3 regions of the Rhizobium sp. SG741 genome follow, and region 2 is predicted to be linked to each of the others. Evidence: riboswitches for the same ligand, from Rfam matches in the RefSeq annotation. Region 2 holds a riboswitch; each other region holds the start of a gene.
The links. Region 2 has a riboswitch for thiamine pyrophosphate ahead of thiC (phosphomethylpyrimidine synthase ThiC). Riboswitches for the same ligand answer to the same signal wherever they lie in the genome.
Positions count from the first base shown of each region.

Region 1: it holds a riboswitch for thiamine pyrophosphate, as region 2 does, so the genes downstream of both, thiB (thiamine ABC transporter substrate binding subunit) here and thiC (phosphomethylpyrimidine synthase ThiC) in region 2, are expected to answer to the same signal.
Region 3: it holds a riboswitch for thiamine pyrophosphate, as region 2 does, so the genes downstream of both, thiM (hydroxyethylthiazole kinase) here and thiC (phosphomethylpyrimidine synthase ThiC) in region 2, are expected to answer to the same signal.

Region 1 is NZ_JAAZQP010000005.1:72,972-83,451, forward strand. Features, by position in the region: gene FHT29_RS14530 (ATP-binding cassette domain-containing protein) at 261-989, opposite strand; gene thiP (thiamine/thiamine pyrophosphate ABC transporter permease ThiP) at 982-2,619, opposite strand; gene thiB (thiamine ABC transporter substrate binding subunit) at 2,630-3,658, opposite strand; TPP riboswitch at 3,709-3,825, opposite strand; gene FHT29_RS14545 (MDR family MFS transporter) at 3,896-5,431, opposite strand; gene FHT29_RS14550 (MarR family transcriptional regulator) at 5,610-6,125, shown strand; gene FHT29_RS14555 (thiamine diphosphokinase) at 6,199-6,852, shown strand; gene FHT29_RS14560 (ABC-F family ATP-binding cassette domain-containing protein) at 6,855-8,684, shown strand; gene FHT29_RS14565 (efflux RND transporter periplasmic adaptor subunit) at 9,003-10,178, shown strand; gene FHT29_RS14570 (multidrug efflux RND transporter permease subunit) at 10,175-10,480, shown strand, end outside.
Region 2 is NZ_JAAZQP010000002.1:558,353-568,832, forward strand. Features, by position in the region: gene thiO (glycine oxidase ThiO) at 1-182, opposite strand, end outside; gene thiC (phosphomethylpyrimidine synthase ThiC) at 184-2,010, opposite strand; TPP riboswitch at 2,104-2,235, opposite strand; gene FHT29_RS07975 (hypothetical protein) at 2,334-3,077, opposite strand; gene FHT29_RS07980 (porin) at 3,675-4,766, shown strand; gene FHT29_RS07985 (TetR family transcriptional regulator) at 4,897-5,538, opposite strand; gene FHT29_RS34420 (EF-hand domain-containing protein) at 6,365-6,853, shown strand; gene FHT29_RS07995 (RNA polymerase sigma factor) at 7,268-7,885, shown strand; gene FHT29_RS08000 (hypothetical protein) at 7,878-8,327, shown strand; gene FHT29_RS08005 (periplasmic heavy metal sensor) at 8,324-8,773, shown strand; gene FHT29_RS08010 (DUF1800 family protein) at 8,849-10,348, shown strand; gene FHT29_RS08015 (DUF1501 domain-containing protein) at 10,351-10,480, shown strand, end outside.
Region 3 is NZ_JAAZQP010000006.1:193,222-203,701, reverse strand. Features, by position in the region: gene FHT29_RS17425 (undecaprenyl-diphosphate phosphatase) at 1-632, shown strand, start outside; gene phaZ (polyhydroxyalkanoate depolymerase) at 642-1,856, opposite strand; gene FHT29_RS17415 (glutathione S-transferase) at 1,979-2,632, shown strand; gene FHT29_RS17410 (3-oxoacyl-ACP reductase) at 2,666-3,430, opposite strand; gene thiD (bifunctional hydroxymethylpyrimidine kinase/phosphomethylpyrimidine kinase) at 3,427-4,248, opposite strand; gene thiE (thiamine phosphate synthase) at 4,245-4,880, opposite strand; gene thiM (hydroxyethylthiazole kinase) at 4,877-5,680, opposite strand; TPP riboswitch at 5,728-5,824, opposite strand; gene FHT29_RS17390 (DUF1127 domain-containing protein) at 6,059-6,205, shown strand; gene yghU (glutathione-dependent disulfide-bond oxidoreductase) at 6,704-7,579, shown strand; gene FHT29_RS17380 (hypothetical protein) at 7,799-9,415, shown strand; gene FHT29_RS17375 (sigma-54 dependent transcriptional regulator) at 9,436-10,480, opposite strand, start outside.

The DNA.
Region 1 (10,480 bases), on a different contig from region 2:
GCCGGCTCGGCGCCAAAATCCGGTTGATCGTTACCGGGCCGATCGTCGTCGCGCGCCGATAAAGGTTGCTTTCACCCCATCAATCCGCGTTTACCGGACGGTCTCCACCCCTTGCTCTAGCCGATTTTGGCACCGGTTGCATAGCGAGACTCCGTTTAAATGTGGCAGCGTTGTATTTTAGCAAGCATTTCTCTCAGGACTTTCAGCCGTTTGGCTGGACGAAATTAAGGCAAAACCGGCAACAGCATGCTGCGTCGCATTCAATGCTGCAAAAATGTGGTCAGTGCCGGAATGCCGCCCTCCTTCAGGAAGGCTTCGATGGGCGCGGAAAGCCGAATCGTGCCGCCGTCGATGAAGACGGCATGGTCGGCAAGACGCCTGACCTCGGCCGGATCGTGCGAGACGATGAGGACCGTATTACCGCTTTCGTGGTGGAGAGCCTTCAGCAGCTCGACCATGCCGGAGCGCAGCCCAGGATCGAGTGCGGCGAAGGGTTCGTCCAGGAGCAGGATCGGTTTGTCGCGCACCAGTGCCCTGGCGAAGGCTGCGCGCTGCCGCTCTCCGCCGGAAAGCGTTCCCGGCTTGCGCTTTTCGAAACCCGGGAGCCCGACACGCGCCAGGGCTTCCGAGACCCTTTGGCGGTCCCGGGCGGAGAGTTTCAACGACGGGCTGATGCCAAGGCCGACATTGGTGAAGAGATCCAGATGGGCAAAGAGATTGTTGTCCTGGAAGACGAGCGACACCGGCCGCTCGGCGGGATGCTTGCCGGTCACATCCTGTCCGGCAAGCAGGACGCGGCCGCGATCGGGCTGCTCGAAGCCGGCCAACAGGTTGAGGAAGGTCGACTTGCCCGAGCCGGAGGGGCCGGCTATGGCAATGATCCTGCCCTGCGGCAATGCGCAATCGAAGCGGAAATCATGCGTGCCGAGGCGCAGTTCGACGCCGGTCATCGCGATGCTGCGTTCGATCATGTCGCCGCGGTCAGTCATTTCGCCTGCCTTCGTCTTCGCGGGTGCCTTGGCCCGCCGTGCCGGCGATGGTGAGGAGAAGGCATACCACGCCGAGGATCAAGGCATATCCGTCGGCATCGTTGGTGCGGTAGCTGCCGAGCTTGCTGTAGACCAGCCAGGGCAGGGTCATCAGGCTGTCGGAGCCGAAAAGAGCGACAGCGCCGAGATCGCCGAGCGAAAGCGCGATGGCGAAGGAGAGTGCCGTGAAAAGCGGTTTGCGCAGGCCGGGCCAGTCGATCAGGCGCAAGCGGGAGAGCCCCTCAAGGCCGAGGCTCGCCGCCAGCCGCTCGGTGCGGCGTCTATGAACCACGTAAGCCGGCTCGAGGACGCGGATGACGAAGGGCAGCGCCATCAGCGCATTGATTGTCACGATCAGGACGGCGGCGAAGCGGCTGGGATCGCCGAATGGCCTGAGCGCCAGGAACCAGCCGGTTGCCAGCACGATCGGCGGAACGAGCAGGATGAGGGAGGAGGTTCCACTCAGAGCAGCCGCCAGACCGCGCAGGCTGAAGGTCTTGTTGCGGTCGGCCGAGATTACCGAGCGGGCGCGGATGATCGCGAACGATATCGCCACGGCCAGAAGGCCGGCGGCGAGTGCGATGGCGAGGCTCGTGACAGCCGCCTGCAGGAAGATCGTCTGACCGGCAAGCTTGAGAAGATCGGCTTCGAGGCCGGCGACGACGACCGAGGCAAGCGGCAGGCCGATGAAGAGGGCGGCGCTTGACAGCAATACAGCATCGACCCATCGCGCGGCGCGCAGCTGCCCGTCGATGCGCCGCAGGGCGCGGCCGCTCGTCAGCCCATGATCGTCAGGCGAGGGAAACAGCGTCATCGCGCCGAGGATTGCGGCTGTGACGACGATCTGCAGCAGCGACAGCAATACGGCACGACCGGGATCGAAATCGAAGCGCAGCGCCTGGTAGATCGCGACTTCCAGCGTGGTTGCGGCCGGGCCGCCGCCGAGGATCAGCACCAGTGTGAAGCTGGTGGCGCAGAGCATGAAGATCAGACCGGCGATGCCGGGAATGAGGCCGCGCAAGACAGGCCATTCGATGAAGCGAAAGACCGAGGCGGGTCGCATGCCGAGGCCTCCGGCAACAAGCCAATATTCCGCCGGCACACGCTCCAGCCCGGCGAGCATCAGGCGGCAGGCAAGCGGCATATTGAAAAAGACATGCGCCAGCAGGATGCCGGCAAGGCCGTATATGCTGACGGGCTGCGACAGGCCAATTGCCGTGAGGGCCTGATTGAGCAATCCCTGGCGCCCCCAGATGCCAAGCAGACCGAGCGCGCCGATCAGGACAGGCAGGCCCATGGGCACGGCCATCAGGCGGATCAGCCACAGCCGCCCGGGAAAACGCGGCTGGCGCGCCAGGGCGCGGGCGACGGGGATGGCAAGCACGATGGAGAGCAGCGCCGACAGGGTCGCCTGCAGCAGGGTGAACCGCAGCACGCGCAGCAGATAGGGATCTGCGAGCGTGGAGTCGCCGCCGGATTCGATGCCGGCGGCAAGCAGGACGACGACGGCGATCCCGACGAAAAGCGTGATGCCGGCGAGACTGAGCGCCCCGCCGGAAATGGCGCGTCTTCTTTCGGGTGCCGTCAGCATGGTCGCGATGTCAGTTGCCGCTGGTGGCGGCCAGCCATTCGTCGATCCAGGCCTTGCGGTTCTTCTCGACGACTTCAGGACTCATGAGGAAGGTCTTCGTCGGCACCACGAGCTTGCTGAAGGCGTCCGGCAGCGGCGTCGATGTGGCGGAGGCCGGCATCATCCAGTTGCTGGTGGGGATGATGTCCTGGAAGGCCGGCGACACCATGAATTTCAGGAAATCGCGGGCAAGGTCCTTATTCGAAGACGATTTGACGAGGCCGGCGACCTCGATCTGGATGTAATGTCCTTCGGAGAAGGCAGCCGCCTGATAGCGGTCGGCCTTTTCCTCGATCATGTGATAGGCCGGCGACGTGGTGTAGGAGAGCACCATCGGCGCTTCGCCCTTGGTGAAGAGATCATAGGCCTCCGACCAGCCGGGCGTCACCGTCAGGATGCGGCCCTTGAGCTTGGTCCAGGCATCGGCTGATTTGTCGCCGTAGATCGACTTGACCCAGAGCAGGAGGCCGAGGCCCGGTGTCGAGGTGCGCGGATCCTCGATGACGATCTTCTGCTGGGGATCGCCCTCGACGAGATCCTTCATGCTCTTCGGCGGGTTCTTGACCGTCTGCGTGTCATAGATGACGGCGAAATGGCCGTAATCATAGGGCACGAAGACATCATCCTTGAAATCGCCGGGAACCTTGAGCGCCGATGTGTCGACGCCGCTCGCATCGAACAAGCCGGTATCCTTGGCTTCATTGACTAGATTGGTGTCGAGGCCGAGAACGATATCGGCCTTGGTGCCGGCGCCCTCGAGCTTGAGGCGGGACAGAAGCGCCACGCCGTCGGTGACGCTGACGTAGTTGACCGTGCAGCCGCATGTCTTTTCAAAGGCGCCCTTGACCTTGGGGCCGGGACCCCAATCGGCGGTAAAGCTCTCATAGGTGTAGATGGTCAGCGTCTTGTCCGCAGCCTGGGCGGCCTGGGCAGTAAAAAACGTCGTGCCGGCGGCGAGAGCCAGGCCGGCGAAGAATGACAATAGCGATCGGTCGTGCATGACAGCGCCTCCTCTTTGGTTTCGTCTTGAAGGGGAAAAGGGCGCCATGATTTCGTCACGCGTCTAATCCCTCCGCCGGTGTTAGCCGGATCAGGTTCCGCGGGTTGGCCTGTCAAAGCCTCTCAGCCAAATATCCCAAAGGACATAAGGCACCCCGTTAGAGCATCGGCAGATTTAGCCTTGTGACGAAGGGATGACAAGGGGAATGATTCCCCCGTCGATTGCAGGCCGCACGATCTATTCGGCGGCTTCGGCGGCAACCGTGTTTTCGAATTTCTTGGTGGCGCCGGGCAGCTGCACGTTCTTCAGCGTGAGCGCTGTCAGAAGGCCGAGCAGGCAGATGCCGGCTGCCGTCATGAACAGGGGACTGAAGGCACTTGCATAGGCATTGGCGACGGCTTCGCGGGTGGCTTCCGGCAGGGCCGCCATCATCTTCGGCGTCAGTTCCTTGATGTCGGAAACGCCTGAAATCGAGACACCGACATTGCCGAGCTTGGCGGCGATGATGGCGCCATAGATGGAGATGGCGATCGAGGCACCGCCCATCCGCGACAGCGTCACCGCGCCGGTAGCAGCACCGACGTCGCGGCTATTGGCGGCGTTCTGCACGCCGATGACAGGCACCTGCTGCGCAAGGCCGATACCGATGCCGTGCAGCAGCATCAGGCCGCCGATGACGGCGATGGGCGTGCCGGCATGGACGAAGGCGAGCGAGCCGAAAGCAATGGTGCTGCAGGCGGCGCTGGCGACGGCAAAGGGTTTGTAGCGGCCTCTTGCCGCGATCAACCTGCCGGCGGAAAGCGAGCCGCAGACGATGCCGCCGGTCAAAAGGATGAACAGCAGGCCGGCCAGCGAGGGCGAAAGGCCCGTCGTCGTCTGCAGGAAGAGAGCGAAGTAGTTGACCATGCCGATGGCGACCGCACCGCTGGTGATCGAGATGATCAGGAGCAGGCCGAATGTCGGATTGCGGAACAGTGTCATCGGCACGATTGGCTCGGGCGCACGCCGCTCGATGAAGACCCAGGCGATAGCGCAGATGACACCGAAGGCGATGATGCCGAGGCATTGCGGCGACAGCAGCGATCCGAAGAGTTCGGTGCCGTCTGCGGCGAGCACGATGCTTGTCGTCGTCAGTGCAAGAACAAGCGCGCCGGCATAGTCGATCTTCGGCCGGCGGGCCGGCTTGCGGTAGGGCAGCATGGTGGCGAGGCCGGCGAGCACGATGAAGCCGATCGGCACATTGACGAGGAAAATCGAGCGCCAGCCGAACAGATCGCTCATCGTGCCGCCGAGGACGGGGCCGATGGCGCCGGACGCCATCAGCACGAGGCTCGAATAGCTCTGGTAGCGGGCGCGTTCGCGCGGCTCGAAGAGATCGGCGTTGACGGCGAAGATCGACACCATGATGCCGCCGCCGCCGAAGCCCTGCAGCACGCGGGCGGCGATCAGCGTGTCCATCGACACCGCAAGGCCGCAGACGGCGGAGCCGACAGTGAAGATCGCGATCGCCGTCATCATCACATATTTGCGGCCGAAGAGGTCGCCGAGCTTGCCATAAACAGGCATCACGGCGGAAAGGGAGAGAAGATAGGCCGATCCAATCCAGCCGAAGCGTTCCAGATGCCCGAACTCGCCGACGATGGTAGGGAGTGCCGTCGATACGATCTGATTGTCGAGCGTTGCCATGAACATGGCGGTCATCAGAAACAGGAAGAGAATAAGCCGCCGCCTGGGATCCGTCACGAGCGGCGCGAACGTTGTCTGCATGTCCATGGAGCAAGATATCCGAGCTTGTCCGAAACGCTGCGCAGTCGAGCGAATGCGCGGGGCGCCCCGGCTTCATATAGGAAACATATGTGCTGTTAGCATATAATTGTCAATGACAGGTGAATGCTGTTTGCATGTTTTATTTCTTTTCCGCCTCTGATATGGTGGAAAGATGACATCAGCGATGAATACACGTGAAGTTGAAGGCCCGCCGCTGACCGAAGACGCGAATCTCCTGCTGATCGGTCAGGCGATGACGCGCATGCGCCTGCTGACAGGCCGCCGTATGATCGGCAGGCTCGCCATTCAGAACGTCGCCCCGGGGCTTGAGCTTTCGCATCTCGATGTGCTCGACGTCGTGAGGCGGGCAGAGGCCACAGGCGAAGTCACCGTCGGGACGATTGCGGACATCCTGCGCATCGATCCATCGCGGGCGAGCCGCATCGTTGCCGATATGGTGGCGCGCGGCGTCTTGCGGCGAAAGGCGTCCCAGGCAGATGCGCGGCGCATCGTCGTCGTGCTCACCGCGCTCGGGCAACGGTTGCTGTCGGAAATTCAGGCGCAAAAATACTCCGTCATCGGCGGCATCTTTGCCGATTGGTCGGCTGAGGAAATCAAGAGTTTCTCGTTGTTGTTCGATCGCTATGTCACAGGCTATGAACGCGTTATTGAGGCCCGCCTCAAGGAAACGACCGACTGAGCGGCCGACACGGGTCGTTCTTGCGAACGGCGCTCTTCCCTAGGGATACGACTTTGCGCTATGGGCTTGGCGCATGAGCCAGTCCACCACCTTCACCATCCTACTCGGCGGCGAGCTTCGCATGACGGATCGGTTGCGCGCCGCGGTTTCCGATAGCCGTTTCATCGCGGCCGACGGCGGCATGCGCCATGCCGTGGCGCTTGGCGTAGAGCCGGAGCTCTGGGTCGGCGATTTCGACTCCACATCCGCGGACCTCCTCGCGGCGTTTCCCAAGGTGCCGAAACAGCCCTATCCGGCGGCGAAGGCGGCAACCGATGGCGAGATTGCCGTATCGGAGGCAATCGATCGTGGGGCAACCAGGTTGATCCTGGCCGGGGCCATGGGTGGCGAACGGTCTGATCATGCGATCCAGCACCTGCTCTACGGCGTCCAACTCGCCGAAAAGGGCTTTGATGTGCTGTTGACCTCCGGTGATGAGGAAGCGGTGCCGCTTCCGCCGGGAGAGCTGATGCTTCAGCTACCGGCCGGATCGCTGTTTTCGGTTCTCGGTTTCAGCGACCTTACGGGGCTTTTCATCGACAATGCCCGTTATCCCTTGCGCGATTTCCATCTGCCCTTCGGCACGTCGCGCACCATTTCCAATGTAGCGGAAGGCGCTGTGCGCTTTTCGCTCGGCAGCGGCAGGGCGATCGTCCTTGCCCGCCCTTATGATCTCAGCGGAGTCTGATCTTGGCCCCTCCCATTCTGAAACTCGACGACATCTTCCTGAGCTTCGGCGGAGCACCCCTGCTCGCCGGCGCCGGGCTGCAGGTGGAGCCGGGTGACAAGATCTGCCTCGTCGGCCGCAATGGTTCGGGCAAGTCGACTCTTTTGAAGATCGCAGCCGGCATGGTCGAGGCGCAGTCCGGCGAAGTGTTCCGTCATCCGTCGTCAACCGTGCGCTATCTCGAACAGGCGCCGGATTTCGCCGATTACAAGACGGTGGCCGCCTATGCCGAAGCCGGGTTGGGGCCTGGCGACGATCCCTATCGCGTCACCTATCTCCTGTCGCATCTCGGCCTCACCGGCGAAGAGGATCCGAAGAACCTTTCGGGCGGCGAAGCGCGCCGTGCGGCTCTTGCCCGCGTTCTGGCGCCGGAGCCGGACATCCTTCTGCTCGATGAGCCCACAAACCATCTGGACCTGCCAACCATCGAATGGCTGGAAGGCGAGCTGCAGAAGACCCGCAGCGCGCTGGTGTTGATCTCGCACGACCGTCGTTTCCTCGAAAAAGTCTCGACGGCGACCGTCTGGCTCGATCGCGGCACCTCGCGGCGGCTCGATCGCGGCTTTGCATTCTTCGAAGCCTGGCGCGATCAGGTGCTGGAAGCCGAAGAGCTGGAGCAGCACAAGCTCGGCAAGGCGATCGAGCGCGAGGAGCACTGGCTGCGCTACGGCGTGACCGCGCGGCGCAAGCGCAACATGCGTCGCCTCGGCGAATTGCACGACATGCGCTCGCGCCATCGTGGCCACAGGGGCGCGCTGGGTTCCGTGCAGGCGACCGCCGCGGATGCGCAGGAGAGCGGCAAGCTGGTGATCGAGGCCGAGAAGATTACCAAGGCCTATGACGAACGCGTCATCGTGGCGCCGTTTTCGATCCGCGTGCATCGCGGCGATTGCATCGGCCTCGTCGGTCCGAACGGCGCCGGCAAGACGACGCTCCTGAAGATGCTGACCGGCCAATTGGCCCCGGACAGCGGCACGGTGAAGCTCGGCACCAATCTGGAGATCGCCACGCTCGACCAGAAGCGCGAAGAGCTTGATCCCGAGGACACGCTTGCCAACTACCTGACCGACGGGCGAGGCGAAAACCTGCTTGTCAACGGCGAGCAACGGCATGTAACCGGCTACATGAAGGAATTCCTGTTTCAGCCGGAGCAGGCCCGCACGCCGATCAGGAATCTTTCCGGCGGCGAGCGCGCCCGGCTGATGCTGGCGCGTATCCTGTCGCGGCCGACCAATCTGCTGATCCTCGACGAACCCACAAACGATCTCGACATCGAGACGCTCGATCTGCTGCAGGAAATCGTCGCCGGCTTTTCCGGTACGGTCATCCTCGTCAGCCACGACCGCGATTTTCTCGACCGCACCGTGACCTCGACGATCGCGCCCGCCAACCCGGAAGATCCGGACGGCCGATGGATCGAATATGCCGGCGGCTATTCGGACATGCTCACCCAGCGCAAGGGCGCGATGGAAGAGCGCAAGCGGGCGGAAAAGGCGGCTGAAAAGCCGAGGGCCGCAGAGACTGCGTCATCCGCCGCGGACGCCTCGAAAGGCAAGGCCAAGCTTTCCTACAAGCAGAAATTCGCATTGGAAAACCTGCCGAAGGAAATGGCCAAGGCGGAAGCGGAGATCGCCGTCCGCGAGAAGAAAATGGCCGATCCCACTCTCTTCACCAAGGATCCCGCTACGTTCAATCGTCTTGCGGCAGAGATGGAAAAGCTGCGCGAAAGCCTGATCAGGATGGAAGAGGAATGGCTTGAGCTTGAAATGCTGCGCGAGGAGCTGGAGGGCTGATATCTCTGCCAGCTCGCCCTATGCGCGTCCGTCTATATTAGAAAAAACAATCGGTTGCGCTCGGTCGCGGCCGCTTCATTCCCTGTTGTCGAATCCGATAAACTGTTTATACATTAACGGATGCTGCCGGACGATGAGCCGGTTGATACCCCCGGGCCGGCGCGGCCCGTGGTGCATGTTGGGGAAGTCCGAAGAGACTTGATTGGATTTCGCCTGATGGCGACAGGTCCTTCGTAAAAGTTGCAGGCAAATATCGTAGACGTTTAACGCGGCGGCGCTTATTGCCGTGTGCGGTTTTTCGAGGGGGCCTTCATGCCGATGCTGCCGCGTGCCATTTTGTTCAGCTGTGTAGTCACCGTTTTCTCGGGCGCCCAGGCGCTGGCGCAAAGCGCGCCGCCGGCTGCGCCCGTCACGGTCGCCAAGCCCGTCGTTCGCGATGTCATCGACAGCGACGAGTTCATCGGGCGCTTCCAGGCGGTCGACGAGGTCTCCGTGCGCTCGCGGGTCGGCGGTTATCTGCAGGAGGTGCATTTCAAGGACGGCACCATGGTCAAGCAGGGCGACCTGCTCTTTGTCATCGACCAGCGGCCGTTCATCACCACCTTGAACGAGGCGACGGCGTCGCTGGAGGTGGCGAAATCGTCGCTCACGCTTGCCGATGCGCAATTCAAGCGGACGGAATCCCTGTCGACGACGGGCAGCCAGTCGGCCTCGAACCTGGACGACCGCCGCCGCGACCTCATCTCGGCGCAGGCGAATGTGCGTGGGGCTGAGGCGGCCGTGGATCGCGCCAATCTCGACATGGATTTCACCAAGATCACCGCGCCGCTCAGCGGCCGGATCGACCGTCGGCTGATTTCTGTCGGCAATCTCGTGCAGGCCGATCAGACCATCCTCACGACCATCGTGTCTCTCGACCCGATCGATTTCTATTTTGACGTCGATGAGCGCCGGCTGCTTTCCTATGCCGACGAGGCGCGCAAGAACGGTAGTGCCTTGCAGCAGGGCGGCGGCGGTCTCAACGTCACCGTGACGATCGCCGACTCTCACCAGAAGTCTTTCAAGGGCAAGCTCGACTTTGCGGAAAACCGTGTGGACAATCAAACGGGTACGATCCGTGTTCGCGCTACCTTCCCCAACCCCGATCTCATTCTCCAGCCCGGCCTGTTTGGGCGCATCCAGGTGCAGGGCTCTAACAGCTACAAGGCGATTCTGGTGCCCGACGAAGCCATCGGCTCGGATCAGAACCAGCGTGTCGTCTATGTCGTCGACACGGCCGGCAACGTGACGCCGAAGTCGGTGCGGGTCGGGCCGAAGCTTTATGGCTACCGGGTGATCCGCGACGGCATGACCGGTGACGAGACCATTATTGTCAACGGCCTGATGCGCATCAGGCCCGGCGTCAAGGTCGCGCCTCAGCTGATCGAATTGCCGCAGGAAGCGTCGAATGACGAGCCGCCGGCTCAGGCGGACGCACAGGGGACGGATCAATGAGGTTTTCCCATTTTTTCGTCGACCGGCCGATTTTCGCGTCGGTTCTGTCCATCGTGCTGCTGATCGTCGGCGGCATTGCCTATTTCCAGCTTCCGGTGGCGCAATATCCGGAGGTCGCGCCTCCCACGATCGTGGTGCGCACCTCCTATCCGGGCGCCGATTCCCAGACGATCGCCGATACGGTGGCGACGCCGATCGAGCAGGAGGTCAACGGCGTGGAAGACATGCTCTACATGTCCTCCTATTCCAGCGCCGACGGCTCGATGTCGCTGACCATCACCTTCAAGCTCGGCACCGATCTC
Region 2 (10,480 bases):
AGCACGGCCTCATCGGCGCTTTCCCGCTCGCACCATGGCGCCAGCATGCCGCCGGCGAGCCAGGAAGCGGCATGATCGAAGTTCGGGCGGGGGTCGAAGATCGTCACTTCTGCGCCGCGAACGCGCAATTCATGCGCGACCGTGAGGCCGGCGACGCCGGCCCCTTTGACAAGGATACGCATCTCATTCGGCCGGATGCGCTGGCTTATCGATCGGCATGTAGAGATCGCCGCCTTCGCGATACTTTGCCGCCATCGCGTCCAGTCCCTCCTTCTGGGCCTCCGCGCGGATGTCGTGCGAGATCCGCATGGAGCAGAATTTCGGGCCGCACATCGAGCAGAAATGCGCCACCTTGTGGGCTTCCTTCGGCAAGGTCTCGTCGTGGAAGCTGCGGGCGGTGTCGGGATCGAGCGAAAGGTTGAACTGGTCTTCCCAGCGGAATTCGAATCGCGCCCGCGACAGGGCATCGTCGCGCAGTTGCGCCGCTGGATGTCCCTTGGCGAGATCGGCGGCATGAGCGGCGATCTTGTAGGTGATGACGCCGGTCTTGACGTCGTTGCGATCCGGCAGGCCGAGATGCTCTTTCGGCGTGACGTAGCAGAGCATCGCCGTGCCGAACCAGCCGATCATGGCAGCGCCTATCCCAGAGGTGATGTGGTCGTAACCCGGCGCGATATCGGTCGTCAGCGGCCCGAGCGTGTAGAAGGGCGCCTCGCCGCAGACCGCGAGCTGCTTGTCCATGTTTTCCTTGATCTTGTGCATCGGCACATGGCCGGGCCCTTCGATCATCACCTGGCAATCCTTGGCCCAGGCGATCTTCGTCAGCTCACCGAGCGTCTCGAGCTCGGCAAATTGCGCCGCATCGTTGGCATCGGCGATCGAGCCGGGGCGAAGGCCGTCACCCAGCGAGAAGGAGACGTCATAGGCGCGGCAGATATCGCAGATCTCCTCGAAATGCTCGTAGAGGAAGCTCTCGCGGTGATGATGGAGACACCACTTGGCCATGATCGAGCCGCCGCGCGAGACGATGCCGGTGACGCGATTGACTGTCAGCGGGATGTAGTGAAGCCGCACGCCGGCATGGATGGTGAAATAGTCGACGCCCTGTTCGGCCTGTTCGATCAACGTGTCGCGATAGACCTCCCAGGTCAGGTTCTCGGCAATTCCTTCGACCTTCTCCAGCGCCTGATAGAGCGGCACGGTGCCGATCGGCAGCGGCGAATTGCGGATGATCCACTCGCGGATATTGTGGATGTTGCGGCCGGTGGAGAGATCCATGACGGTATCGGCACCCCAGCGGGCGGCCCAGACCATCTTCTCGACCTCTTCCGCCATCGAGGAGGTAACGGCGGAGTTGCCGATATTGGCATTGATCTTCACCAGGAAGTTCCGGCCGATGATCATCGGCTCTGCCTCCGGGTGATTGATGTTGGCGGGAATGATCGCCCGTCCGGCGGCGACTTCCTGCCGGACGAATTCCGGCGTTACATGATCGGGAATATGCGCGCCGAAGCTCTCGCCGTCGCGGACCAAGGCTTCGGCCTTTGCCTTGCGGCCGAGATTTTCGCGAATGGCAATGAATTCCATCTCCGGGGTGATGATGCCGGCCCGCGCATAGGCAAGCTGCGTGACAGCCTTGCCGTCCCTGGCGCGCAGCGGCTGGCGGCGCCCGGGAAATTCGGGGGTCAGCCGATCGGCACTGACGAAGCCGTTGTCCTCAGGGCGCACATGGCGGCCCTCATAGGCTTCGACATCGCCACGAGCGAGCACCCAGTCACGACGGAGCCCGGCAAGTCCCTGCTCGATGCGGATTTCGGCGCCCTCGACAGTATAGGGGCCGGAGGAATCGTAGACGACGACGGGCGGCTCGCCTGCCGTCGGATGAACGCTGATCTCGCGCATCGGCACGCGGATGTCGGAATGGATGTCTCCCGGAATGTAGATCTTCCGGGATGCCGGCAGCGGGCCGGTGGTGACGGTTGGGGTGAGGTTTTTTGCGGCAATGGTCATGGTTTGAGGCTCCAAGTTGCATTTGGAGACCCAGTCAATCAGCCGGAATGATGAAAAGACGCCGGCTGTGGATTCCACGCGTGAATCCGAAGCCTTCGAGCGCTTGCACCGTCCCTACGCCAGTATGAACTGGATCAGGTTCAACGGGTCACTGCGCCACAACAGGCAAAGCCGTATTGTCCAGCAGTATCTCAGCCCCTTGTCGGGACCCCCCTGGTGAATATCGGGAGGCTATGCTCTCCCCTCCACCTCTGTCAACCCCGCAGCCAAGATCACGGTCGCTGTCTGTGATCTTCCTCCGGCCGCTCCGGCATAGACCCGCCTTAGTAGCGGGGCGCCGTGTTGCCAACGAAGCGATGAGCGCCGGTATGGGTAAGCTTGCTGGCGGTATCGAGCCAGATCTTGCCGCCAAGCGCCCGCCAGCGATGGCAGAAGGCGAAATCCTCGCTCAGATAAATGCCCGTCCCTTCCTCGATCATGCATTCGAAGAGAGCGTATTGAGTCGCAGGCGAACGTTTGGTGCCGGGATAGGCATGGATGGCGCTGTAGCGCAGATCGGGATAGGCTGCGGTCATCGTCTTGATGACTTCACGTTTGATGAGCAGCATGCCGGTGCCCGCATAGATAGCACTGACAAAATCACCATCGCGTTCGCTGCTCTGGCCGACCAGCGGCGTGCCGACATAATGCAGAGCTGCGGCATTGAGTGACTCGCCGGTGCGCGTGGTTGCGCGCGCCGCACTATCCCAGTCGTAATCCTTGATGGGGTACATGGCCGCGACGACATCCTTGTCCGCATTCAGCAGCCGCATTACCTGCTCGGGCTCGAAACTGATGTCCGCGTCGATGAACAGCATATGCGTCGCCGCCGTGTCGTTCAGGAAGGAGGATACCAGCGTGTTGCGGCTGCGGGTGATCAGCGCATCATTGCCGAGGAGTGCAAGCGTCAATTGTATGCCGGCCTGCGCGCCGACCTGCATCAGGGAAAAGATGGATTGCATATAATCCTTGGCAACAAGTCCGCCGAAACAGGGTGTCGCTATGAAGATCAGCCGATTCTCGGTCATTCGCTGTTGGGCCCTTTCCGGTAGCGCGCGAGTCGCAAGAATCTAGGGAGATTCAACATTTCTGTGTGTACCGAATTATTGAATTTTGTTTCTGGAGAGTTTCCGAACGTTGTTGACGGAAGCCGGGATGATTGCCGGGGCGTGCGAAAATGGCGGGTTAGGTCGCGGGGCTTCCGGATTGGCCACCGATGTCGATGCCGCGCTCGGCCGTGGGCACTTCCGCCGGCCCCAAAAACGCGCCTTTCCGCCATCAATGAATGGTCCACGCCTGTCCCGCTGCCCGCAGTTGCATTTAAGCAACAGATGCCAAGACTAACGCTATGGTCGGTTTCACATAATTGACAAACATACTGTCCGTTTGTAAATCGGATGCAGGACATAAGCTGTCTTACGGTCGAGTATTCGGCCGGATCGGTAGGGGCATTTCATGACCGTTGCCGCGAGATCAATTATGGAGGTGAGAGGGGACTCAAGCCAACATCAGGTGCGTATTTGCCGGGCTACTTGGTCGCGTTTAGACCGACCGGCTTTCGAGGTGATATTCCAGCTCTGCACTCGCGGAAAACTAGAAATGCATATTACAACCAGGAGTTTAATATGAACCTGAAAAGTCTTCTTCTCGGCTCGGCTGCTGCGCTGGCGGCAGTATCCGGCGCTCATGCGGCCGACGCTATCGTTGCCGCTGAACCGGAGCCGCTCGAATACGTTCGCATCTGCGACGCCTACGGTGCTGGCTACTTCTTCATTCCGGGCACCGAAACCTGCCTCAAGGTCGGCGGCCGTGTCCGTACCGAAGGCGAATGGTACGATGCTTACAACCCGAACAGCAAGGTCGGTACGCTGTGGCACACTCGTGCCGAGCTCAGCCTCGACACCGCGACCGACACCGAATACGGTCCGCTGAAGACCAATACGGTTATCCGTTGGGATTGGAGCGATGGCAACTCCACCTCCACGAAGCTGCTGTTTGCCAACATCAGCCTCGGCGGCTTCCTCGTCGGTAAGGCCGACTCGCAGTACAACTCCTACATTGGTTATGCTGGCGACGTCATCAACGACGACGTGATCTATGACGGCCCGTACGAACTGAACCAGTTGACCTACAACTACGATGCAGGCAACGGCTTCACGGCTATGGTCTCCGTCGAAGACAGCAACTCCAGCGGCTCGGGCGCTTCCTACGGCTCCAGCTGGTGGACGGACGACAAGTCCAACCACTACGCTCCCGACGTTGTTGCCGGTGCCGGCTTCAAGTCTGGCGCATGGGGCTTCAAGGTCGTCGGTGGTTATGACTCCATCGTCGAAGAAGGCGCTGTCAAGGCTCGCGTCGATGCCGACTTCGGTATGTTCTCGGCCTTCTTGATGGGTGGCTGGAACACGGACGGCGACAAGCTCAACAAGTATGCCGGCACTAACCTTGATCGTTCTGCTTGCCCCGTTAACGATCCGTCGAAGTGCGGCTGGGGTGACTGGGCAGTTTGGGGCGGCGTTGGCGTTCCGATCAACGAAAAGCTGAAGTGGAACCTCCAGCTCGCCTACACCGACTCGAAGATCTTTGCTGCGACCACGAACCTCAAGTTCAACCCGGTCAAGAACCTGCTTATCGAGCCGGAAGTCTCCTATACCGATTTCGATTCTGTGAACCAGGATCAGTGGGCCGGTATTCTGCGCTTCGAGCGCAGCTTCTAATCCTAAGTTACCTGGCCTCGTGCCAGGTAATAGAAGCCTGATGTTTCCAATCCGTCGGGCTTCTTACACTGATCGGTTGACCTCCGATCAAAGAGGAAGGATCCGGCTTTCCCTCCGGATCCTTCTTGATTTAAAGGGCCAATGTCGCCATCCCGCGCGTCTGGACCGACGGGAACCAGGTTTTCAATACCATCTTGATAAACATCTGTCCGCAAGGGACGAGCTGGAAATCGCCCCTGTCGAGCGTCCATTCCGTGATCAACCCGCCGATGACGGCGGTCAGTGAGGAGGCAGCCGTATCCGGCGTCCAGGGTGCGGGTAGCTTCGTGTTCGCATCCATCAATGTAAATATTCTCGCGAAGTGTTCGTGCATATCGTGCCGGAAGGAACTCGCGCGGTTCGTGGTTCCATCGCAGAACGCCATGTCGAGATGCATCATAACCTTCAGCATGCTGCGTTTGCGCGGATCGTACTGAATATCCTCGAACACCGTTGCGATCGCATCCGCCACAAGATCGAGCGGATTGGGCGGCAATTCCTTCGACATCCGCTCGGCCAACTCCTGGAATGGCTGCTGTGCCTCATCCCGGATCGCGAACATCAATCCCTGCTTGTTCTTGAAATGCCAATGAACCGCTCCCCGCGTAACACCGGCTGCTGCGGCTATCTCCTCCAGGCTGACATTTTCGTATCCCTTGTCGAGAAACAGAGCCTTCGCGGAATGTAGGATTTCGCTCCGGGTTTCTGCCGCCTCCTCCTTAGTGCGCCTCATTCGGTTCTCCACATAAGCCAATATTCAAGCTGTGCCCCTTTTTTATATGTCGCTCCATCAACGCCGTTTCGGTACTGGTCCTCCCTTATACCAGCAACAGCCACAACGCAGCAAAGCTTAGATATTCCCTAAAAATCGACGAAGGAAAACGTACTGAGGCGTATTCGTCAAGCTCCTATAAGCCACGCGCAAGTTTCCTTGTGCAGTTTGGGCGTGTTGGGAAGTGCAAAATCGAAAAATGTGCAGATGCCGATAGCGCCATGATGGCGATCGCTCGCCTTGGACATCCTTGAATTCATTACCCTCGGAAACGGCCCATTCGCCCGATCGCAGGGGCATGGCGAGTTTGATCTCCAGCATTCGGCAATCCCATCCGCCCATATCGATGTCGAAGTCAGGCCGCCGCAGTCACGCGATCCGGCATGACATCCTGTTCAAGTCGCGTACGCGTAAAGCATTCAAGTCCCTCTCAACGCTCGTATTCGGAGGCCCCATGACGAGCATTACCTCAGTCCTATCAAATAATTACTATCCATATCGGACATCTCAGTCGACGTCGTCCTCATCGAACGATTCGGTCGCGTCCATACTGTCCGGTAGCTCATCCAGCAGTTCTTCCGGCACGAGCTCGTCGTCATCAACCGACCAATCTCAGATCGCTTCGGCCGAGCAGCTGGTTGCCCAGCTGATGAATATCATCCTCAACTTGCAGTCTGGCAACGGCAGTGACAGCTCCAGGTCGGACTCGGAGAGTGATTCCACCAGCGCGACGTCGAGTACTCAGCAGTCTTCCGCGACCAGCAGCCAGAGCAGCAAGCAAAGCGATATGATCGGCGCCATGGATACCGATGGCGATGGCAATATCAGCGAGGCGGAATTCGTTGCCGCTCGTCTGTCCGATGTCAGCGAGGACCAGGCAACGCAGTTGTTCAAAAGCTTCGACACGAAGAACACCGGCTCGCTTACCGAATCGCAGCTGGCAAGCGCCATGCAGTCGGGCCAGCAGCCTCCTCCTCCGCCGCCTCAGGGCAGCCAGTCGAGTGACGACCAGCTCTCCAGCATGTTCTCCTCCATGGATACCAATGGCGACGGCAGTGTCAGCGAAACCGAGTTCGTTGCAACTCGCCCGTCCGACGTGAGCGAGGATCAGGCAACAGCGCTATTCAAGAGTCTCGATACCTCCGGTTCGGGATCGCTGACGCAGAGCCAGTTCGAATCGGCCATAAAGGCGCAACAGCAGCCGCAGATGCCTGATTTCGGCGGCCTTTATGCGTCCACTGACCAGGAGCAGACGGACGAACTGCTGTCCCTCTGATCGAAAGTGACCTTTCGCATCCGATCATGCGAACGGGCCGCCCGCTTGAACAAGAGACGTTGGGGCTTCCCTGTCCAAGCGGGCCGGCTTTTAAAGAACTTCCCCTATGAATGAGGCATTCCTGCAGCCCATCCTCTTATGGACGAGGGCCTGACGCCGCACGATCTCCGATTCTCTGGAAAGCCGCCTTGTTCTCAGTGCTGCCCGCGACAGAGGTGCCGCGCTCGCAAACGGAAAAGCAAAGATCGATGATATCAGAGCGACGGATTTCGTCGCGCGAAGCGTTCAACCATTGAGAACCTATGCTCGATATCGAAGGGAAGACACGCTGCCGGAGACGTTTCGATCGGATTGGCGTCGCCCGCCGGGACTGACGGATAGGCTAAGTCCCCTTGTCAAACGCAGGGAACGGGGGTGCTATGCGATCATTTCACGAAACCGGGACGACGGCGATTGTCGATGAAATGGGATCGCGTGCCCAGGAGTGGCGACCCGGACGAGGATCTGCTCGGTCGCATCGCTGCCGGTGACGTTCCGGCGATGCGCCTGATGGTCGCGCGGCAGCTGCCGCGGATTCTGTCCGTGGCCACCCGCATGCTTGGCGATGCCGCCGAAGCCGAGGATATCGCGCAGGAAACATTTCTGCGTGTGTGGCGAAACGCCGGAGGCTGGCGCCAGCGCGATGCCCTCTTCAGCACTTGGGTCCATCGCGTGGCGATCAACCTCTGCTACGATCACCTGCGTCGGCGCAAGGATGTGTTTGCCGAGCACCCGCCCGACCTCGAATATGAGGGTCCGGCGCCGGATGCCGGCCTGATGAGCGAGGATGACCCATCGCGGCGCGTGGAGCGGGCCATGCAGATGATTGCTCCCCGCCAGCGCGAGGCGATCGTCCTGGTCTACTATCAGGGGCTGTCGAATGCGGAGGCGGCGGCGATCATGGACGTTAGCGTGGATGCGCTGGAAAGCCTGCTTGCGCGTGGAAGGCGCTCCTTGCAGTTGCTGTTATTGAAGGAACAGAGCGATGGCTGAACATATCGCGGGTCCGATGAGTGCCGAGCGGTTCGCTGAAATGGTCGACGCCTATGGCGGCGACATCGGCCGATGGCCGCAAGATGAGCGCGCGGCCGCACGCGCCCATGCCAGGAGTGCCGAGGCAGCCGGCATGCTCGAACGTGCAGCGGACCTCGATTCGCTGCTCGACACATACGTCCTCAAAGCTGGCCACGAAGGCTTGGACGGCCGGATAGTCGCAAAATTTGTCCACCGCTCGAGGATGAGGAACTTGTTTCGCTTCGGTTCCGCCGGCATCGGTCTTGTCGGCATCGGCATTGCGGGCGCTCTCGCCGGCAGTATCGCCATCGCCATTTTGGCGCCCAACCTCACGTCGGACACCGTCATCGCATCGGATGGGACCGCCACCATGTTCGGCGATGTCGGGCCGGATGCGGCGATAAGGCAGGACAGCCAATGACAGACCGCAGCTTTCGAATATTGGTCATATCTCTGCTGGTGCTGAACACCTTCCTGATCGGAGCATTGGCAGGCGGAGGACTGACATGGATCCGCAACTCGCAGGCACGCGCCGCCGTGATGCCTTTGGCGGGCGAGCAACTGCCTTCGTCGCAGAGGAAAGCGCTGCGCGCGGCGCTGAACGAAGCGCGGAAAGACCAGCGCCCGACCATTCTCGAGGCGCAGCAGGCCAAAATAGATGCTGCGTCCATCCTAGGGCAGCCGACGCTGGATACGGAGGCACTGTCGGCCGCCTTGGCGCGAGCGCGCAATGCCGACATCGCCCTGCGGACGAAGCTCGAGGAACGCGCCGTCGATTTCGCGGCAACGCTTTCCTATGACGAACGCCGCGCTCTTGCCGAAAGCCTGATCCGCCGCGGCGTTCCCAAAGCCGCCGCCACAAAATGATCACACTTGCCCACCGACGGATCGGAAAGATGCTCGCGTTTAAGGAGCATGTCTGATGCAGGAGTTGGCAGGAACATGGCTCAGCAATCGAATGATGTTTATGCCGCGCTCGCTCTTTCCCGGTTCGGGCTAGGAGCGGATCATAACGGCATCGCGTCGATCCTGTCGGATCCGCGCGGCGCTTTGCTTGAAGAGATCACCGAACGCTTCGTCCCGGTTCCGGTCGGGTCGCAATTGCAGTCCACAGCCGATCTTCTCGTTGCTCTCTACGCTTTCCAGGAGCAGCGAAAGGAAGCCCGGCAGCAGGCCGTTGCGGCCGTTACACCGCAGCAGGGCAAACCGGCGCAAGCCCCGCAGCAGGGTCCTCAACTCCCCGGCTCGACGAGCGCCCAGCCCGGCGCCCAGGAGATGGCAGCGACAATGACCAAGGCGGTCGAGAAGCTGGAGAAGCCTTCGGCCCCCTATCTTCCGCAGCAGATTCTGCTGGCGGAGGCGGATGCACGTTTCAACGGCACCATCCGGCAGCCGCTGATCGGTTTCGGCGAACGGCTGGCCATGTTCTGGGCAAACCATTTCGCCGTCGCGATCTCCAAGAGCGAGGAATGCCACATTCTTGCCGGTGCGTTTGAGCGGGAGGCTATCCGTCCACATGTCTTCGGGCGGTTCTCTGAGATGCTGCTTGCGGTCGAAACCCATCCGGCCATGCTCGGCTATCTCGACAATCAGCAGTCGATCGGGCCGAATTCGAAGGCCAATGCCAACAAGAAGCGTGGCCTCAACGAAAATCTTGCCCGCGAGACGCTGGAGCTGCATACGCTGGGCGTCAATGGCGGCTACACGCAGACCGACGTGACGACGCTTGCGAAGATCATCACCGGCTGGACGGTGGCGCGGGCGGAGGGGAAGCTCGGCACGCCTGGCACGTTCGTCTTCAACGCGGCTGCCCACGAGCCGGGCGACCAGACGTTGCTCGGCTTGACCTATGCCGACAACGGCGTCGGGCAGGGGCGGGAGGCGCTGCGTGACCTTGCCCGCCATCCGGCAACCGCGCAGCATATCGCCACCAAGCTCGTCCGGCATTTTATCGCCGACGTGCCGCCGCCGGCGCTCGTGCAGACGGTTGCGGCAACCTTCACCAAGACGGATGGTGATCTCTCCACGGTCTATCGCGCCCTGCTCGGCTCTGAAGAGGCTTGGAATCCGACGCTTGCCAAGGTCCGCTCACCGCTGGAATTCATGGCCGCTCTTCTGCGGGCCAGCGGCGAGACGCCGAAGCCGAATGTCATTCTCGGCACCCTGACCGCCATGGGCCAGCCGTTTTGGGCGCCGGCCGGCCCGAACGGCTTTGCAGACACTGCCGATGTCTGGGCTTCCAGCGAGAGCCTTAGCATGCGGATGGATGTCGCCAATATGATCGCCAATGCGGCATCGCCGCAAGGAGATCCAAGGCGCTTCGTTTCGGACAGTCTCGGCCCGCTTCTCTCAAATGAAACGCTGCAGGCGGTATCGCGTGCAGAGACCCGCAACCAGGGCTTTGCGATCGCCTATCTTTCCCCCGAATTTCAAAGGCGCTGACCATGACTTGCGAACTCATGACTCCCACCCGCCGTGCCGTTCTTGGTGCTTCCGGCGCCTTGTTCGCCTGGGCTTTCATTCCACGCTTCGCCCATGCCGCCGGCGGCCGCGATCCGCGGTTTATCACCATCA
Region 3 (10,480 bases), on a different contig from region 2:
TCACCTTCGGATCGCTCGATGCCATAAGGCAGAGAGATTGGCGCTCGCCCGCGATGCGGCTTGCGATTGCCATCATCATCGCCACCATCCCGATCGTCATTGCCGGCCTGCTGCTATCGTCTTCGCTCAATGCCTGCGGCACGTCGTTTCGCAGCCTCTGGGTCATCGGTCTCGCCTGTCTCGTCATGGGCATTCTTCTGGCCGTCGCGGAACTCTACAGCCGACATACGAAGGACATGGAGCAGATGACCCTGATGGATGCCCTGTTCGTCGGCATCACTCAGGTCGGCGCCCTCGTTCCAGGGGTCTCTCGTTCGGGCTCCACGCTGACAGGCGCCCTCTTCCTTGGCCTGAAGCGCGACGAAGCGGCGCGGTTTTCATTCCTGCTCGGACTTCCCGCCATCGCTCTTGCCGGGCTGAAGGAGCTGTTCACGCTCTACAAGGCTCATATTCCAATGGAGGCGTGGTCGGTGCTGCTCGTCGGGCTTATTGTCGGCAGCATCTCGTCCTTCGTGGCGATCTGGGGCTTGATGCGCTTCCTGGAACGCTTCTCCACCTGGCCCTTCGTGATCTACCGCATCGTGCTGGGCGTCGTCATTCTCTTCGGCGTTCTGACCCTGGGTTGGGCTTGAGCGGCTGCGCTATTCCATCGCGAGGATCATGTTCCGGACGATGGGATAGATTTCCGTTTCCCAGCGGCGGCCGTTGAATACACCGTAGTGTCCGACATTGGCCTGAAGATGGTGCCGTTTCAGATGTGGCCGCAGCGATCGACAGAGATCGTGTGCGGCCGAGGTCTGGCCGAGGGCGCAGATGTCGTCGCGTCCGCCCTCGACCGTTAAAAGAGCCGTCTTGCGGATCATGCCGGGATCGACCTTTTGGCCACGATAGGTAAAATCTCCCGTCGCCAGCTCGGCTTTCTGGAACACCCGGTCGATGGTCTCGATATAGAATTCCTCGGTCATGTCGAGTACGGCAAAATACTCGTCATAAAAGGTCTTGATCTTGGCGGCCTCGGCCGTCTCGCCCTTGGCCAGATGCTCGTAGAGCTTGCGATGGGCGTCCTGATGGCGCTGCATGTTCATGGCCATGAAGGCAACGAGCTGCAGGAAGCCAGGATAGACACGTCGGCCGCCGCCCGAATAGCGCCACGGCACATTGCTGATGAGCGAATTTTCGAACCAGGCGAGCGACTTGGACACGGCAAGCTCGTTGACCTCGGTCGGGCTTTCGCGCGGATCGATCGGACCCGCCATCAAGGTCATGGTCCGAGGCGTCGCCGGATGCCCGTCTTCCGACATGACGGCAACCGCCGCCAGTACCTGCACGCAGGGCTGACAGACGGCAAGGACGTGCCCGCCTGGGCCGATCTTCTCCAGGAAGCGGATGATGTAGTCCACATAATCGTCCATGCCGAAAAGTCCGGCGGAGACAGGCACATCGCGGGCGTTCGCCCAGTCGGTTATGTAGACATCGTGGTCGCGAAGCAGGGTTTTCACCGTGCCGCGCAGGAGCGTGGAGAAATGGCCGGAAAGCGGCGCGACCACGAGGATCCTCGGTCGCGGTGTATCGATATCGGCGGCAAAGCGCAGAAGCTTGCCGAAGGGCAGATCGAGCGTGGTTTCAATGGTTATGGGTACATCGCGATTTCCCACCCTGACGACGTCGATGGCAAAGTCGGGCCGCTTGTGGGTGATCTCGTAGCGGGAGATCATTTCCAGCGCGGCAGAAAAGTGCTGCGCCATCTCGCCAGCCGGTCCCCAGAACATCGGCGCAGAGAATATTTGCAGGCGCCGCGCCAGATCGCGCAGGGGCGCAATGAGATCATCCTGGAATTGATAGGCTTGATAGAGCATGGCCGACGTCTCCCGCACTGCCAGAGAAATGCGGCAGTGCAAAAAAGCTAGTGCAATATGCCGCGCTATGCGAGAAGATTGTTATGGCAGACCATTATTTGTCCGGCACGGATTGGATCGCGATGACGCAGGCGACACTGACGATTTCCTCGAAGAACTATTCCTCCTGGTCGCTGCGTGGCTGGCTGCTATGCCGCATGGCCGGCCTGGATTTCACCGAAATGCTGGTGGAAATGAACGATGAGGCCCGCCAGGAGCTTCTTCTTCTATCGCCATCGGTTCTCGTGCCGCGACTGACCCATGAGGATGTCACCGTGTGGGACACGCTGGCGATCGCGGACTATCTGAGCGAAATCGCTCCGAAGGCGGGGCTATGGCCCACTGAGCGGGTTGCCCGTGCTCTCTGCCGCTCCGTCTCCGGCGAGATGCACTCCGGCTTCCATAATCTGCGCTCGGCCCTGCCGATGAATCTCAAGGCGCGGCATGCGAGCTTCAAGATATTTTCGGGCGCACGCCCCGATGTGGAGCGGGTGAAGACGATCTGGACAGACTGCCTCGACGCCAGCGGCGGTCCCTGGTTGTTCGGAAAGGCGCCGACCGTCGCCGATGCGATGTATGCGCCGGTCTGCACGCGCTTCCGCACATATGCAGTGGAGCTGGAACCGAGACTGGCCGCTTATGTCGAGACGGTGCTTGCCTGGCCGCTGATGCGGGAGTGGACCGAAGGGGCCGTGGCTGAGCCGGACGAGATCATCGAACTGGAAGTGGAGTTCTGATCGCCGGCCGGCGCGCCGCTTCGCTGCGGATCATTATCCGAAGACAAGCCCGCCATCGACGATCAGGTTCTGTCCGGTGACGGCGCGCGCCCAGGGGCTTGCGAAGAATAGAACCGTGTCGGCAGCTTCCTCAGGCGTAGTGACACGGCGCAGCGGCGTGTTCGCTGCGATGATGTCGAAGACCGCTTCGGGCGTGGCGCTGCTGGCATCCGTGGTGCGCAGCAGGCCGCCGGAGACCATGTTGATGGTAATTCCGAGCGGGCCAAGTTCGGCGGCGGCCGTCCGCGTCAGCGACAGCAGCGCCGCCTTGGCCGCCGTGTAATCGTGATAGGGCACGACCGGATTCTGGAAGAGGTTGGTGCCGATCGTAACGATGCGGCCAAAGCCCGCCGCCGCCATCGCCGGCCGCGCCGCCTGTATCAGGTTGAGTGCACCCTGCAGAGCGGTTTCGAGCTGCGTTGCCATTTCGGCCCAACTCAGTGCGTCCAACTTCGAACGCGCGTCGCCATTGAAGCTGAAATCGGCGAGCGCATTGTGGACGATCGTGGTCGGGGCTCCGAAATGGGCCGTCACGTCTGCCACGAGTTGTTTTGTTTCGTCGAGGCTGCGGATGTCGGCCCGAAACGCCTTTGCGTGGTCGCCAAGCCGTGCTGCAAGCGCCTCCGCCGGCTCCCGGCTGGTGCGGTAGTTGACGGCAACTTTGGCGCCTTCGCGGGCAAAGGCTGCTGCGATCGCGGCGCCGAAACCGCGTCCGGCGCCAGAGACGATGACGACTTGTTCGTTGAGGGGCAGGTTCACTTCGATATTCCTTCCATGTCAGACCAAAGCGCGTAGAAATGCTGGACAGGGCCATGGCCGCTGCCGACCGAAAGCTGCCCTGCGGCTGCAACCGCGCCTGCGAGGTACTGTTTGGCGGAGGCAACGGCTTGCGGCAGCGGCAAGCCCTTGGCGATCTCGGCCGCAATTGCGCTGGACAGCGTGCAGCCGGTTCCATGCGTGTTCTTCGTCGGCAACCGCTCGGCTTCGAACCAGGTGAGGGTGTCAGCGCTTGCCAATATGTCCGGACTTTCATCACCTTCGAGATGGCCGCCCTTCACGAGGACTGCCGCCGTGCCGAGATCGGCTAGAGCGTGCGCCTGACACGCCATGTCTTCGCGGCTTTTCGCCTCGGCTTCATGCAGCAGGGCAGCCGCCTCCGGCAGGTTCGGCGTCAGCACCGTCGCCAGCGGCAACAGCCGCCGGGTGAGCACGTCAACGGCATCCGCTGCAAGCAGGGTGGCACCGCCCTTGGCGATCATCACCGGGTCGAGCACGATGGGAACATCGCGATGTCGCGCCAGAATGTCGGCAACGGCCTCGGCGATCCCAGCATTCGCGATCATGCCGATCTTGACGGCATCGACGCGTATATCGGCAAAGATGGCTTCGATCTGATCGGCGACAAATTGCGGTGGCACCGAATGGACGCCGGAAACGCCTTGCGTATTCTGGGCAGTCAATGCCGTCAGGACAGCCATTCCATAGACGCCGCGTGCCGAAAAGGCCTTGAGATCGGCCTGGATACCGGCGCCGCCGGAAGGATCGGAGCCGGCGATGGAGAGAACGTTGCGGATCATCTGCGCGCCTCCTTGACGGCTTCGGCGATAAGGGCCGTGGCGGCTACGGGATCGGCCTTGCCGCAGATTGCCGAGACGACCGCCAGTCCGTCCGCTCCGGCCGAAAGGACATCGGCTGTGTGTTCGGCCTTGAGACCACCGATGGCGACGACAGGAACCGGGCAGAGCCTGATGATGCGGGCAAGGCCGTCAAAGCCGATCGGCTGCTTGTGGTCGGGCTTGGTCGGCGTGGCAAAGACGGGGCCGACACCAACATAGTCGACGATCTCGGCATCGACGGCCGAGGCCAGAGCTTCCGTCTCCACCGAGAGACCGAGGATCATCTCCGGCCCAATCATACGGCGGGCGGTTTCGGCGTCCAGATCTTCCTGCCCGATATGCAGGCCATCGGCGCCGATGGCGATGGCCGCCTCGACATCGTCATTGACGATGAGGCGGGCGTTGCTTCCGGCCAGCGCCCGCTTGAGCGAAAGGCCGGTATCGATCATGGCTGCGGTTGAAGCATGCTTGTCACGCAGTTGCACGATGGTCGCACCGCCGGCGACCGCCGCACGGGCTGTCTCGACCATGCCGAAATCCGCACAGAGTATCGGATCGAGAACGAGATAAAGCGAAAGGTCGAAGTTTTTCATGCGAGCATGATCCTCGCTTTGGCGGTGAGCGCTTCCGCATCGAGGGCGGCCAGCGCGTCGAGGAAGCGCCAGGAAAAGGAGCCAGGCCCATCGGCGACGGTTCCCGCCTGTTCCCCGGCAACGGCAAAGACGGCAAGGGCCGCCGCCGTCGCATCGAAGGGATTATCGGGCGCAGTCGCCACAAAGGCCCCGACCAGGCAGGTCAGCGAGCAGCCGAGGGCCGTGACCTGCGGCATCAGCGGCGATCCGCCTTCTATGCGTCGCGCCTTGTGGCCATCGGTCACGAAATCGGTGACACCGGTCACGGCAACCACGCATCCATGTCGTTCGGCGAGTTGCCTGGCCGATTGCTCGGCCAGCTCGACGGGATCGCGGCTATCGACGCCCTGGCCGTGGCTGATGCCTCCTGCGAGCGCGATGATCTCGGACGCGTTGCCGCGAATGACCGTCGGCTGCAGGTCCAGCAATTGCGCGACTGCCCTGCGCCGGAATGCGGTCGCATAGTGAGCGACCGGATCGAGCACCCAGGGCCTGCCGGCCTGTCTTGCCGATTGCGCGGCCGACAGCATGCCGACAAGCCATTCGGCCGACAGCGTGCCGATATTGATCGTCAGCGCGGCGGAGATGGCGGCGAACTCGGCCGCTTCTTCCTCGGCATGGACCATGGCCGGCGATGCGCCGGCGGCAAGCATCACGTTGGCGGCGATGTTCATCGCGACGAAATTGGTGATGCACTGCACCAGCGGCGGATTCGCCCGCATGGCGCCGAACAGAGTGCCGGCAGTGGTTTGGTCTTGCATATCGCCCCTTTCGGGCGGGCGAGACGCGAGGGGCGGCATAGGATGTTGCAGAACCCCGAGCGACTCCCTCCGCCAGCATGATCTGGTTCAGGTTCAAAGGGTGCTTCTCAGCCTGCCGGATAGCAGACGCCCCTGTCTCTCAATGCCGTTGTTTTCGCAGACAAAGGCTGCCCTGTCATCAATAAATCGCAAAGACATTGGGGGCCGTGCCGGAACAGCCTTGCAGGTTCTGCATCAACCCATGCACTTTATGCATGGGTGCAGTGAAGCCTTGGCGCTGCAAAAGGCGAGGGGCTTCCACTATATGTTTCTCATCGAAGCGAATGGAGCGCCAAGGACGGCAGCTCAGCTTCGAATGCCCGAGGAAAGGGGATCATCATGAACGTAGCACGCTCTTTCAACAACTGGCGCAAGTACCGTCAGACGGTCGCCGAATTGGGCCGTATGTCCACGCGCGAACTGCATGACCTGGGTATCGATCGCGGCGAAATCCGCAATGTTGCCCGTGCAGCCATCGCGGGCTAACGGCTCGAAACGCTGATCTGCAATCTGCATGTTGCCAGCGCCTGCTTCCTCCCGGGCAGGCGCTTTTGTTTTGTCCGCATGACGGCTGTCACTGTTTTGTATGCCGAAATGTTATGCGGTCGAGCTTTCCGCTTTTCGCATAGCGCATAACTGCCTTGCAAATAAATGCCTATGAAGTGAGCAAAAGCCAGGTATTATGATTTTCATCGAAGCGATGCACCTCCTCCCGCATCCCTTCGCTTTGCAGGCGCCCTACTCCTCCTCCCAAGGTCGTCTGCGCGAACAGCGCCACTCCTCCTCCCGTGCGCTGTTCATTTATTGTCGAAAGCCTGCCGCACCTCCTCCCGCGGCAGGCTTTTTTCGTTTTATCCAGGGCCATCCAAAAAGCAGCTCGTGCTCCTCTCGTAAAAATGAACAGCCGCTACTATGTGCGACAGAAGTAGCGCGCTACATCGATGACCACGCTCAATTCGATTCACTGAAAACGAGAGGATGCCCATGACCGGTTCTGCCGAATACACGCCGCCGAAAGTCTGGACCTGGAACAAGGCGAATGGCGGCCAGTTCGCCAATATCAACCGTCCGATCGCGGGGCCGACCCACGAAAAGGAATTGCCGGTGGGTCGTCATCCCCTCCAGCTTTATTCGCTCGGAACGCCGAATGGCGTGAAGGTCACCATCATGCTCGAAGAGCTGCTGGCGCTTGGTCATAGCGGCGCTGAATATGATGCCTGGCTGATCAAGATCGGCGAGGGCGACCAGTTCGGCAGCGGTTTCGTGGAGGTCAATCCCAATTCGAAGATCCCCGCCTTGCTCGACCGCAGTGGCCCCAAGCCGATCCGCGTCTTCGAATCGGCGTCGATCCTGACCTATCTCGCCGAAAAGTTCGGCGCCTTCCTGCCGACCGAACAGCCGGCTCGAGCCGAATGTTTCTCCTGGCTGTTTTGGCAGATGGGCAGCGCGCCCTATCTCGGCGGCGGTTTCGGCCATTTCTACGCCTATGCTCCGACGAAGATCGAATATGCGATCGATCGTTTCGCCATGGAAGTGAAGCGCGAACTCGATGTGCTCGACCGTCGTCTGGCCGAAAGCGAATATATTGCCGGCAGCGAATACACGATCGCGGATATGGCAATCTGGCCATGGTATGGCGGCCTGGCCAAGGGCTGGCAGTACGGAGCAGCCGAATTCCTGCAGGTGCAGGATTACAAGAACGTCCAGCGTTGGGCGGAGCAGATATTCGCACGACCGACCGTCAAGCGCGGACGCATGGTCAACCGCATGTCCGGCGATCCTTCCGAACAGCTGCGCGAGCGCCATGACGCCAGCGATTTCGACACGAAGACGCAGGACAAGATCGCGCCCGCCGGCTGACATTCCATTTACTTTCGATCGTCATGAGCTCGCGGCCCAAAAGCCGCGAGTTTTTTGTTTTGTTCGGTCCTGAATGCCGGGTGATTATGCCCGGCAAGTCAGCCTCGCTCCATCTTGTTTGGCCTAATGTGCGGCTGCTGGCAGGGTTCTGTCGGCAGACTTGAGCGCGATGCACCCATGCAAAGCGTTCCGAACAGGATGCCAGAGGAATGCTTCTCCATGCCGCAAATCGTTGACGACCGTGCCCTGGACAGGAACGTGGCCGCAGGCGCGCCGTTGCAGCGATCGGGCAAAGGAGAGGAGGCTCTTCTAAGAAGTCTGATCTCGGGCGGCGACGAGCGGTTGGATTGCGATGAGGCTACCGGCCTCAATATGTATGGCCATGGCCCGTCGCCTCGTCCGCGCGACCTCGCCTTCGGCTCGTCAACGGCCTCGACCATTTCTGCCGCAGCGTTTTCCACGGTCGGCGCCTACTATGCCGACCTGCTGCGCGAAATGGAAAGTGCTTCGGCCACGGAGATCTATGAGCGCGAGATTGGCAGGGTTCGCCATGATCTGCTGCGTCTGCTCGACCTCAATCAGGCTGCGGGGCAGGCGCGCGTCGATGCAATATTGGCGACTTCGGGCACTGACATCCATCTCTTTGCCGCGGCACTTCTGGCGCGCGAGGATGACCGCGCGCTGATGACGATCACGCTGATGGGCAACGAAACGGGCAGCGGCGTGATGACTGCCTCGTCCGGACGGCATTTCATGAACCGTGTCAGCAGTGAACGGGCCGTCGCCAAGGGCGAGGAGCTGCAGCTCGGCGAGGCGACGCGGAATACGACCGTAGCCGTCCGCAACAAGGACGGCTCCCTGCGCACGGACGAGGAGGTCGAGGAGGAACTGCGGGGGCTGATCGAGCTTGCCCGCGCGGCCGGCCTCCGGTGCCTGCTTGTCGTGACGGACGTGTCGAAAACCAGCTTGCTGGCGCCGAGCCTGGAAACGGTCCTGCGCCTGAAGGAGCGTTTCGGCGCCGTGCTCGACATCATGATCGATGCCTGCCAGTTCCGGCTGTCGGCGGCAACGATTCGTGCCTATCTCGCCCGTGATTTCATGGTGGCGGTGACGGGTTCGAAATTCCTGGCTGGGCCGATTTTCAGCGGCGCGCTATTGTGCCCGCCGGCAATCTCGGAGCGTTTCAGGCATCGCACCGTGCCGGCGGCACTTGCCGACTATTGCGGCAAGGCGGAGTGGCCGGAAGGCTGGGCAGCACGCGAATCGCTGCCGGATCGCGCCAATTTCGGTCTATTGTTGCGCTGGAAGGCGGCCCTGTTCGAGCTCGAACGCTTTGCCGGTCTTCCCGAGGAGAAGGTGATTGCGATTCTCTCCGCCTTCGCCGGAGCGGTAACCATCCGGCTCAGGAGCGATCCTGCCTTCGAACTCCTGGACAGCCGGCCGTTGGATCGGAGCCATCTGTGGGGGGAAACGTCAGTTCTTCGTTGGGATGAGATCCCTTCGATTTTCTCCTTCTACCTGTGCCATCCTCACCATGAAGGCCTGTTGACGGCAACGGAAACCGCTGATGTCTACAAGGGCTTGGCCGTCGAGCAGGGCGGGTTGGCGGCGGTGCGCCTCGGTCAACCCGTTCGTTGTGCCGATTTTGGCGATATGCCGGCAAGTGCGCTTAGAATCTGCCTGAGTGCGCCGCTGATCGTCGCGGCCTGCGAAAGTACCGAAGCGCTTGCCGGCTTGATTGCCGAGGCGATGACGGTTCTCGATCGAACGGCCGACATGGCGGCCCGGCAATCGGGTAAGCGCGATGTTGCGCCGATGCGGGTCGCAAGCGCATAGCCTGTCATCCGCCAGGCGGCCTATGAGCTCCGCCGGTCATCCCCGTCAAAGCCGGCGAATTCGCCCCTGACGATGCCGTGCCGCTGCAGCTTGTCGTAGAAGGTCTTTCTGGGGATGCCGAGCGCTTCGATGGTGCGGCGGACGTCGCCATTGTTTTGCGACAGCGTCTCGCGAATGAGTTCCGCCTCATAGCGCTCGACCCGGGTGGGCAGCGATAGTCCGGAATCCGTGGCAGGCGCGTCGCCCGATTTCGGCATTGCCGTCGTCTCGAGACCGAGCACGAAACGTTCCGCGAAATGCGCCAGTTCGCGAACGTTTCCCGGCCAATCGTGCTGCTGCAAATGGCGGCGCACGGCGGCGGAAATGGCCGGCGCATCGCGTTTGAAACGGCTGGCGGCACGCTCCGCGAAATAGCCGAACAGCAGGGGGATATCGTCGCGTCGCTCGCGCAGTGGCGGAATGGAGAGGGTGACGACGTTGAGGCGATAATAGAGATCTTCGCGAAAATCACCGCGCTGGCTGGGATCACCGAGATCGACTTTCGCCGCCGCCACCACGCGCAGGTCGACGGGGCGCACCTCGTTCGTGCCGAGCGGGGTCACCTCGCGCATTTCAAGCACACGCAGCATCTGCACCTGTATCGCCGGCGGCATGCTCTCGATCTCGTCGAGAAACAGCGTTCCCGAGCTTGCATGCTCGATACGTCCGACGCGCTTCTTCTGCGCGCCGGTGAATGCGCCCGGCTCGTGGCCGAAGAGTTCGCTCTCGATCACGGTTTCGGGCAAGGCACCGCAATTGAGCGCGACGAAATTGCCCTTCGCGCGGCGGCTCCAGCGATGCAGCAGGCTTGCCACGACTTCCTTGCCGCTCCCCGTTTCGCCTGTCACGAGCACGTCGACATCCGTATCGGCAATCTGCCGCAATGTATGGCGCAGGCGTTCGATGGCCGGGGTCTGGCCGATCAGCGGCAGATCGCCCTGCGCCTGTTCGGCGGCGAGGCGGAGCGAGCGGTTTTCCAGCACGAGCCGGCGCTTTTCGGCCGCACGCCGCACGCTCTGCACCAGC